2 regions of the Butyrivibrio sp. AE3004 genome follow, and region 1 is predicted to be linked to the other one. Evidence: riboswitches for the same ligand, from Rfam matches in the RefSeq annotation. Region 1 holds a riboswitch; the other holds the start of a gene.
The links. Region 1 has a riboswitch for FMN ahead of ribD (bifunctional diaminohydroxyphosphoribosylaminopyrimidine deaminase/5-amino-6-(5-phosphoribosylamino)uracil reductase RibD). Riboswitches for the same ligand answer to the same signal wherever they lie in the genome.
Positions count from the first base shown of each region.

Region 2: it holds a riboswitch for FMN, as region 1 does, so the genes downstream of both, BV60_RS0115180 (ECF transporter S component) here and ribD (bifunctional diaminohydroxyphosphoribosylaminopyrimidine deaminase/5-amino-6-(5-phosphoribosylamino)uracil reductase RibD) in region 1, are expected to answer to the same signal.

Region 1 covers NZ_JNLQ01000002.1:382,739-387,693, reverse strand. The annotation lists gene ribH (6,7-dimethyl-8-ribityllumazine synthase) at 1-135, opposite strand, end outside; gene BV60_RS0104745 (bifunctional 3,4-dihydroxy-2-butanone-4-phosphate synthase/GTP cyclohydrolase II) at 209-1,405, opposite strand; gene ribE (riboflavin synthase) at 1,398-2,027, opposite strand; gene ribD (bifunctional diaminohydroxyphosphoribosylaminopyrimidine deaminase/5-amino-6-(5-phosphoribosylamino)uracil reductase RibD) at 2,012-3,136, opposite strand; FMN riboswitch at 3,270-3,384, opposite strand; gene BV60_RS0104730 (hypothetical protein) at 3,649-3,870, shown strand; gene BV60_RS0104725 (Nif11-like leader peptide family natural product precursor) at 3,951-4,238, opposite strand; gene BV60_RS0104720 (MBL fold metallo-hydrolase) at 4,419-4,955, opposite strand, start outside.
Region 2 covers NZ_JNLQ01000002.1:2,822,041-2,826,995, forward strand. The annotation lists gene BV60_RS0115165 (ribonuclease Z) at 1-377, opposite strand, end outside; gene tsaB (tRNA (adenosine(37)-N6)-threonylcarbamoyltransferase complex dimerization subunit type 1 TsaB) at 370-1,614, opposite strand; gene tsaE (tRNA (adenosine(37)-N6)-threonylcarbamoyltransferase complex ATPase subunit type 1 TsaE) at 1,618-2,058, opposite strand; FMN riboswitch at 2,151-2,280, shown strand; gene BV60_RS0115180 (ECF transporter S component) at 2,395-3,162, shown strand; gene BV60_RS0115185 (HD-GYP domain-containing protein) at 3,297-4,376, shown strand; gene BV60_RS0115190 (UDP-N-acetylglucosamine 1-carboxyvinyltransferase) at 4,462-4,955, opposite strand, start outside.

The DNA of each region.
Region 1 (4,955 bases):
GTCATTTACGTTTTCTCTTTTCAAGCCGTCAATTGCACCGCCTAAGAGCTTTGATGTAATGAACTCATTAAATCTGGCCACCACTATTCCAACCTTGATATCCTTTGATACTAACTTTCCTTCATACACTTTCATTTTCTTATTCTCCTCTTCTAAAATGTATTTTTTGTCTGACTCACAATATTTAGCTGCCGGATCCATTACCCGGTCAAACTCTTAGAAGATGTCCCATTCTCGCCTTTTTTGTCTTTAAGTAAAAGATGTCAAATCTATTTGCTTCTATCTCAATGGGAACACGCTTGTTTATCTTCATCCCGTAATCTTCAAGCTGATATACCTTGTCCGGATTATTGGTCAAAAGTTCAAGTGAGCGAACCCCCAGATCCTTTAAAACCTGCGCACCTACGTAGTATTCCCTCAGATCTCCGGGAAAGCCCAGCGCTATGTTTGCATCAAGAGTATCCATGCCACCGTCCTGCAGTTTATATGCCTTAAGCTTATTAACAAGTCCGATGCCTCTTCCCTCCTGCCTCATATACAAAAGAATTCCTCGCTCGTTCCTGGCGATCATTTCCATCGCTTTTTCCAGCTGCTGCCCACAGTCGCATCTCATGGATCCAAATACGTCTCCCGTAAGGCACTCGGAATGAACCCTGCAAAGGACATCTCTTCCGTCTCCTATATCACCGTTCACAAGCGCCACATGATGCTCGCCGGTAATCCTGTTAATGTAGCAGTGAGCCGTAAAAAAGCCGTATTTCGTCGGCATCTTCGCAACAGATACGCATTCGACAAGCTTCTCATAGATTTTCCTGTATTCTGCTATATCAGCGATAGTAATCATGGTAAGGTCTTCTGCTTTAGCAAATGCCTCAAGCTCCTTTCGCCTCATCATGGTTCCGTCTTCTGACATGATCTCACAGCAAAGGCCACACTCCTTAAGTCCTGCAAGTCTCATCAGGTCAACGGTTGCCTCGGTATGCCCTCCTCTTACAAGTACTCCTCCTTCTCTTGCGACAAGCGGAAACATATGCCCCGGTCTTCTAAAATCAGCTGCATCTGCCTTGCCAGAAACCATCATCCTGGCTGTAAGACCTCTCTCAGCTGCTGAAATGCCGGTAGTTGTCTCTTTATAATCAACAGATACTGTAAAAGCCGTTTCATGGTTATCCGTGTTGATATCAACCATGGGATTAAGTCCCAACGTTCCTGCAATCCTTCCGCTGACAGGCATACAGATAAGCCCCTTTCCTTTACTAGCCATGAAATTCACATTTTCCGTAGATGCAAATTCAGCTGCACATATAAGATCACCCTCGTTCTCCCGGTTCTCGTCATCCATAACAAGTACGATTTTTCCCTGTCGTAAATCTTCAAGCGCCTGCTCCACTAATTTTTTATCCATACAATACCTCCCATATTTTTTCATTATTGTCATTTGGCTTTGTAAGGAAAGCCTGAACATATTTCCCGATAATATCGTTCTCAAGGTTAACCGTACTTCCCGCGCGCTTATCCTTAAGAATAGTCTGTTCCAGAGTATGTGGTATTATTGATACTGAAAAACTTATCGGTGTAACTGCTGCAACAGTCAGGCTTATTCCGTCTATAGCTATTGATCCCTTTTCAACAATTCCCTTAAGAATGCTATTATCTGCTATTATTTCGTACCACACTGCATTTCCGTCTTTTCTCGTTCCCTTTATTCTTCCTGTTCCGTCAATATGTCCCGAAACTATATGTCCTCCGAAACGTCCGCCTGCTGCCATTGCCCTTTCCAGATTCACTTCATTTCCAATCCTAAGATTTCCAAGACTTGATCTTAAGTAAGTCTCATTCATAACATCCACTGTAAAGCTCTCTTTATCAAAGCTGATAACAGTAAGGCACACGCCGTTTACCGCAATACTGTCCCCAAGATGAACATCTTCGAGAACCTTCCTTGCCCCTACCACAAGCTGGCTTTTAGCGCTTCCACGGGAAACAGCCCTGATTTTGCCGATCTCCTCGATTATGCCTGTAAACACTGATAAATCACCTCGTTTTCTATAAGAACATCCTGTCCTATCATGGATACATTTCTCGGCGAAAGTAAAAATGCATCACCGGGTATCTCTATTCCCGTACCCTCAACAGGACTCTTTGCATGACCTCCAAATACCTTCGGTGCAATATATATCTGTACTTCATCTACTATCTGAGCATTTAGCGCACTGTAATTGAGCGTAGCTCCTCCTTCAAGAAGAATGCTGTCTATTCCTCTTTCTCCTAAGATTTGCATGAGCTCTTTTAAATCTATTACTCCGTCTTTTTTTGATACCCTGATAATCTCGCATCCCATTTTTTCAAAATAGTCTTGCCTTCTTTCATCCTCTGAGCAGGTTGCTATTATTGTTTTATTGTTTTTTGCATCCAAAACCACATGTGCATCCATCGGAGTGGAAAAGTTTGTATCGCAGATTATTCTTATGGGATTTCTGTATTCATTTCCGGAATTTTCGCTATCAGCAGATATTCTGCAGGTCAGAAGCGGGTCGTCCGAAATAACTGTTCCGACTCCTACCATAATTGCCGAAAGTCTGCTGCGGAGCCTGTGCACGTTCTTTCTTGATTCCTCCGAGCTTACCCATTTTGAAGCTCCGGTTTTTGTCGCAATTTTGCCATCGGAAGTCATTGCATATTTCATAACCACATATGGAAGTCGTGTACGAATATATTTGATGAAGACCTTATTCAGATTGTCAGCGTCTTCCTTAAGAATCCCCACAGATGTTGATATTCCGTGCTCCTCCAGAATCTTTATACCTTTCCCCGCAACAAGTGGATTTACATCAAGTGATGCCACAACCACCCGGCTTATGCCGTTTTCAATTATTGCCTCAGTACAAGGCGGTGTTTTTCCATAGTGACAGCATGGTTCAAGCGTTACATACATAGTCGCGCCTTTTGGACTTTCACTGCAGTTCTTAAGAGCATTTCTTTCCGCATGCAGCTCACCGTAGCGTTCATGATACCCCTCTCCGATTATTTTTCCATCCTTTACGATCACCGCGCCCACCATTGGATTGGGGTTGACAAAGCCTGCGCCTTTCCTTGCAAGTTCAAGCGCCCTCTTCATATAAAACTCATCATTCATAGGTCTCCTCCAAAAAAAAATGTCTTGAATATTCCTATCCAAGACATGTCATACGCTTCATGAATTTATATGGCTCCCAAACAACAAAAATCCCCGAGAACATAAATATTCCCAGGGATACCTAATCATAAGCAAAACTCTTCTCTCATCCAGACTATACTGTCGGCCTCGGAATCTCACCGAATCATGCCAAATGGCTCGCGGGCTATACCGCCGGTAGGGAATTACACCCTGCCCTGAAGATAGTTATTCAATTGCACTCAATTCTAGTACACATAATATATCATGTCAATATAGATAGGAAATAACGACCACAAATAAACATTATTACATATCTCCCCAAACGCAAAAATACATTAATTTTGTCATAGGCTGCAAGTTAATTCTCCCGGAATCCGCTTACCTCAATGCTTTACTTTAAATTAATTTTAATCAATTACAATTAGGCAATTATGTGCTAGAATGTCCCACAAAGATACGACAACCCATAAGTATTATAAAGGAGTCAGATCATGCCAGATTTATCAACATTTCCTTCTAAGATCACTATTGACGGTTTTGTTTATGACAGGCAGGGGTACAATGATATTGGCGGTGTTTTCTACAATTCCAAGGATAATCCGTCCGATATCACAAGTAAGTTCATCAGCCTATATCCTGATGGAAAGCTCACCTATCTTTTTGACGGGCTTGAGCTTATCTGGAACAAAGATTACCAGGTTGTAGGTCATTAAAAAAATTAATTTAAATCAAGAAACGCCGACTATTCTCCTATGAAAATAGCCGGCGTTTCCTGATATTTATTTACTATGATTTACAGATCCTTAAGCCTCATCATAAAAATGGAGTATTCATCATTCTGGAAATCAAGATCAGGTGAGTTTTCTCCACCACCGTTTGTGCTGCGCTTTATTTCCGCATAAAACTCTTCTCCCTGATTAACTATATCCATTACCGTCATAGGAAAACCGTTCTGAGTTGCTATATCACAAAAATCAGCAATTGGATTTTCAGACTCTCTCGTATTAAGAAGCTTTTCCTTAAGACTCTTGTCACTCTTTGCTTTTTCAATAAGACCCTCTAATTTAGCTGTAATTTCCATGCTGTGCCCTCCTCCGATCAGTTCATCTTTTCTTATAACTAAAATACATCAGAATAGTCCATCTTTCCATTATTTTGTTGATAGATTCCCGGATTTTGCAAATTAAAGCACAACTACACAAAATCCCGAAAAGGTATTTCCTTAAACCTTCCCGGGATTTTTATTTGGTAAATCATACTATTATTCAAAATACTGTATTTTCTCTATAACCATAACAGGGCTCTTTACATATCCGGCAAAGGTCTGTCCGTCAGTCTTTTTGCCAACTATACTTCCATAATGTGTAGGTATGGCATACTCCGGACGAATTGTGTTTATAAGATCTGCAGCTTTTTTTGCATCCATGGTATACGTACCGCCTACAGGCACAAGAGCAATATCGCACTTTACAAGCTTTGATTCCTTTGTAAGGCCTGTATCGCCTGCTATATAAACTCTCTTCCCATCTACTCTGAGGATATATCCTACCCACTCAGCACGCTTTGGATGAAAAGGTTTGACGGTGTTATATGCAGGAACCGTCTCCAGCTCAAGTCCGCTTATTTCCTTATAAATACCGGGCTTTAAGGTAATTATGTCCTTTACTTCAGGTGCCAGTTCTTTTGCATCATCCTCTAATCTCACGGGAACAACAATGGTCGTTGTAGCCTTTATCACCTTTCGGATATCCTTTATAGAAAAATGATCCGAATGTCCATGTGTTATCAGTACATAATC
Region 2 (4,955 bases), 2.4 Mb from region 1:
AGTGTCAGTTCATCACTCTCTTCGGTAATTTCATGATACTCAATCTTAAACGGCAATTCCGGAGCAATGGTCCTTAATGCCTTAACTACACGCTCCAGACCTTTGGGGCCAACTACCAGGAGGGGCTCCGTTCTTTCCGCATTTCCCATTGTAAGAAGCATCCCAGGCAATCCCGAGATGTGATCGGCATGATAATGGGTAAAGCATATCATATCTATCGGTTTAGGACTCCATCCGCTCTTTTTTAGTGCTATCTGTGTTCCTTCACCGCAATCAACAAGTATGCTTTTTCCGTTATATCGCACCATAAGTGCAGTAAGGTATCTGTTTGGCAGAGGCATCATTCCGCCTGTTCCAAGTAGACAAATATCAATCATTCGTTTTATTTCTCTTCCAGTATATTATTGCATCATCCTTGGGTTCATCGTAAAAGCCGGGTCTTACCCCTTCATTTACAAATCCCAGTTTTTCATATAGTCCTATTGCAGGAGCATTTTCGGCTCTGACTTCGAGTGTAAATGCCTCACATCCGATAGCCTTCCCACGAAGCAGGAGCTTATCAAGCATTAAAAAGGCGATGCCTTTTCCTCTGCACTCTTTTGAAACTGAGACATTCGTTATCTCTCCCTCACCGGAAATGTTACGAACCCCGCACAATCCTACAACATTCCCTGCCTTCTCGGCAACAATATATACTGTATCATCTCTTGTGCTTGCTTCAAGTAACTGTTTTTCGGACCAGGCCTCTTTACCGAGATTATCCTTTTCAAGCTCTGCTGCCGCTGTAATGTCTTCTGCCTTTAAATCTCTTATATAAATAGATTCGCCGGCACCCTTCTTTTTTCTGTCTGCAGACTTGGCTGTATCGGTTTTTCCACCTTCTGTTTTTTTCTCAGTCGCCTCGCGCTCTGCCTGTGATGCTCTCAAATACTCCGGTGCAAAGCTGTCTGCATCAGTAATCTTTCCTTCGCGCATGTAAACCTGTGCCAGCGAAGATATGGCAGATGCTCTTTGTCTGTTCATGTGTGCAGGTGCAAGAATGTAGTTCACTTCCAGAAGTTCTTCAAGCTGATCCCTGTACACAGGTATTCCATCCCCAAGAAGAATAACGGTCTTTCCGAGCATGTTCAGCTCTGCAGCTATTTCCTGCACAGAAACAGCTTCCTGGCTTTTTATTATTTTCATTGAAAAATAAGTTTCTTTGTACTTTTCATTTTCCTTTTCGGGAACAAATGAATAAATTCCGGTGTATACCTGATTTCTTCTGGCATCCATCATCGGACAAATCACGTATTCACTTCCGTAAAACTGATATGCCATTGCATCAAGTGTAGGCACGGCAATAAGAGGTTTGTCCATAGCAAGACAAAGTCCCTTGGCAGTAGCTGATCCTATTCTTAGTCCCGTAAATGAGCCGGGACCTGCCGAAACTGCCACCGCATCTATTGTTTTAAGATCAAGTGAAATTCTTTTTTTTATTTCCTCCATCATAGGAAGAAGCAATTCTGAATGGGTTATCTTATGTTGAATTGAGAATTCAGAGAGTAGTCTGTCATCCTCCATGACTGCAACGCTGCACACAAGCCCTGATGTATCTAGCGCAAGTATTTTCATATTTTATCTCTTATCTATCGTGCTAAGGGTAATTCGACGATAGTCTGTTCCTTTCTTAAGGTCCTTTTCAATACGTATTTCCATGTATTTTTCAGGTAATATTTCTTCAATAAGATTTGCCCACTCTATGAAGCACAATCCCTGTCCGTAAAAATAATCCTCGTATCCTATCTCATCCATCTCACTGACATCTCCGATTCTGTAGACATCAAAATGATAGAACGGGATTCTACCCTCATCATAAACCTGAAGTATTGTAAATGTAGGACTGTTAACAGGGCCTTCAATTCCCAATCCTGCTGCAACTCCCTGAGTCAGGACAGTCTTACCAACTCCAAGATCCCCGATCAGTGTATATACCGATCCGGGCGCAGCTGTTTCGCCTATTCGTTTTCCAAATGCGAAGGTTTCCTCCGCTGAGTATGTTTCTAATATTGTATTCATATTATCAGAATATTCCAGCAGTAAAAAAAAAGCAAGTCGCTCTATAAAAGGTATTGACGAAGATTATTACTGCTATATAATAAATCTAGAAAAATAATCTTCGGGGCAGGGTGTAATTCCCTACCGGCGGTGACTGTATTTCAGAAGTCCGCGAACCGCTCTTGCGGCCGATTTGGTGAAATTCCAAAACCGACAGTATAGTCTGGATGATAGAAGATGACGTTTTATTTTTGTCCCGAATCAGCATTCTTGTTGATTCGTTTTTGTTTTCTAAGGTAGAGCGTTCGTAGTCTGATCATTCTCCTCCCCGACAATAATCAGGAGGAATTAAACACCATGAAAAACAACTTAATAGCATCAATCGCAGAGAACTCACTTATTGTTGTGATTTTTGTTTTACTCATTGCAGTAACATTTATCGCAGCCAGGCTGGCTGAAAATTATGTAGCAAAAAAGTCAGGCACTGAAAATCCCGGCATGAACACAAGAAAAATCGTAATAATCGGTATTTTCTCAGCTATATCCGCAATACTTATGCTTTTTGAAATTCCGATGCCTTTTGCACCAAGTTTTTACAAGCTTGACCTTTCCGATCTTCCTGCAGTAATCGGAGGCTTTGCTTTCGGTCCCATGACCGGTGTTATGATAGAATTCATAAAAATTCTGCTCAATCTAATTATAAACGGTACTCAGACAGCTTTTATCGGAGAACTTGCAAACTTCATAGTGGGATGCAGCTATGTTCTCCCGGCTTCCATCATTTACATTTTCAGGAAAAATCGTCAGACTGCATTTATATCATGTCTGGCAGCTACTATGATAATCACCATTGTTGGAAGTTCACTGAATGCCTTCTATCTGCTTCCGGCCTTTGCAAAGCTTTACGGTATGCCACTTGATGCTCTTATAGGTATGGGAACAGCTATAAATCCCGCAATCAACAATATGTTTACATTTGTGCTTTTTGCTGTAGCTCCTATAAATCTTTTAAAAGGTGGTGTTCTCAGTGGAATAACAGTACTCGTTTACAAAAAGCTCAGTCCGGTTTTAAAAAATACCTCCTTGGTTCCCGACAGAAAAAGAGAAGCAGAATCTGAAGCATAAGCATTTCAATTTATATATTCTTTATCGTTTTTTTATAGCATAAAAATGGCGTCTTTATTGACTTTTATACATGTGACTTCTAAGATTAATCTATATCTTTGGTCACTAATAACTGTCAATGAGGCGCCTTCTTTATGAAAAGGTTGATTACAAAAAAATTGGTTCCCGGCATGGTTTTGTCGGATAACGTGTATGCTCATGATAACAACCAGCTGATATTACCAAAAGGATGTGTTCTTGATAATCAGACCATCACTAAGCTGTCTTTCTATTCTGTTCTGAATGTTCTTGTGGAAGATCCATCCGAAGACCTGCTTACACCGCAAGATAACAACAACAGATCATATGCTGCAAGCCTGAGACAAACCGCAGAATTCATTGAATTCAAAAAAGATTTTGAAAACTGTGCAACAAAATTCAAGGCCGGAATTGAAGAACTTATCAATGACAAAGAGCACTTTGACATTGATGCCATAATTTCGCCCATATATGGTCTTTTACGTAAAGGAAGCAGTTCCTCTAATCTTTTGGATATGCTTCATAGCCTTCGAAGCTATGATGATGCTACTTATGTACATTGTATTAGTGTTGCCATGATCTGCAATATCCTCGGTCAATGGCTAAAAATGAGCGAAGAGGATATCCTAACCCTTACAGAGGCCGGATTACTTCATGATATAGGCAAACTTCTGATTCCAAATGAAATAATAACAAAACCTTCTATACTTACCAATGATGAATATTCTGTAGTACAGACACACCCTGCTCAAGGTTATCTGATTCTTACAGACCTCGATCTTAGTGACCACGTAAAAAATGCAGCGCTTATGCATCATGAGCGCTGCGATGGTTCAGGCTATCCCTGCCATTTAAAAGGACCTCAGATTGATTTTTTCGCCAAATGTGTGTCCATTGCAGATGTTTATGACGCGATGACTTCTGCACGTGTATACAGAGATCCTCTTTGTCCTTTTATAGCTATCGAAATATTCGAGTCCGAAGGGCTTCAAAAATATGATACCAACGCCATTATGACCTTTCTGCAAAACATCGTTAACACATATCTTCTAAACAGAGTAAGGTTGAATGACGGCCGCGAGGGTGAGATAATTTTTATCAACAGAGCGCATCTTAGTAAACCCACAATTAAAATTGACAATGATTATCTGGACCTCACTCAACATCCTGAATTATTTATTGAGGAAATATTATAGTTTATCTAAACAAAAAACGTCGCATTCAGAATGCGACGTTTTTAATATCTATTAATTGCTAATCTATAATAATTCAATGATGACTTCAGGCAAATTTAAGTTTAAATTTCTGTAAGTCTCTGTCTGAATCAATCTTCTCAATCTGAGCTCCGAGTTCACGAAGTTTAACATCGAAGTCCTCATATCCACGTTCAATATATTTTATATCCTCTACGGTCGTGAAACCATCTGCAGTAAGTCCCGCTATGACAAGAGCCGCTCCTGCACGAAGGTCCGGTGCAGCAACCTCAGCTCCGGTATACTGATCAACACCTTCAATAATGGCGGTACTGCCTTCAACCTTGATACTTGCTCCCATTCTGGTAAGTTCATCAACATATTTGAAACGATTCTCAAACAATGATTCGGTAACAAGACTTATTCCACTAGCAAGGCCAAGAACAACTGTTATCTGCGGCTGCATATCAGTAGGATATCCGGGATACGGTAGTGTCTTAACGTGTACATTCTTCATACGCTTTGTAGCGACAACTCTGACTGCATCATCGGATTCAAGTACCTGGCATCCCATCTCAATAA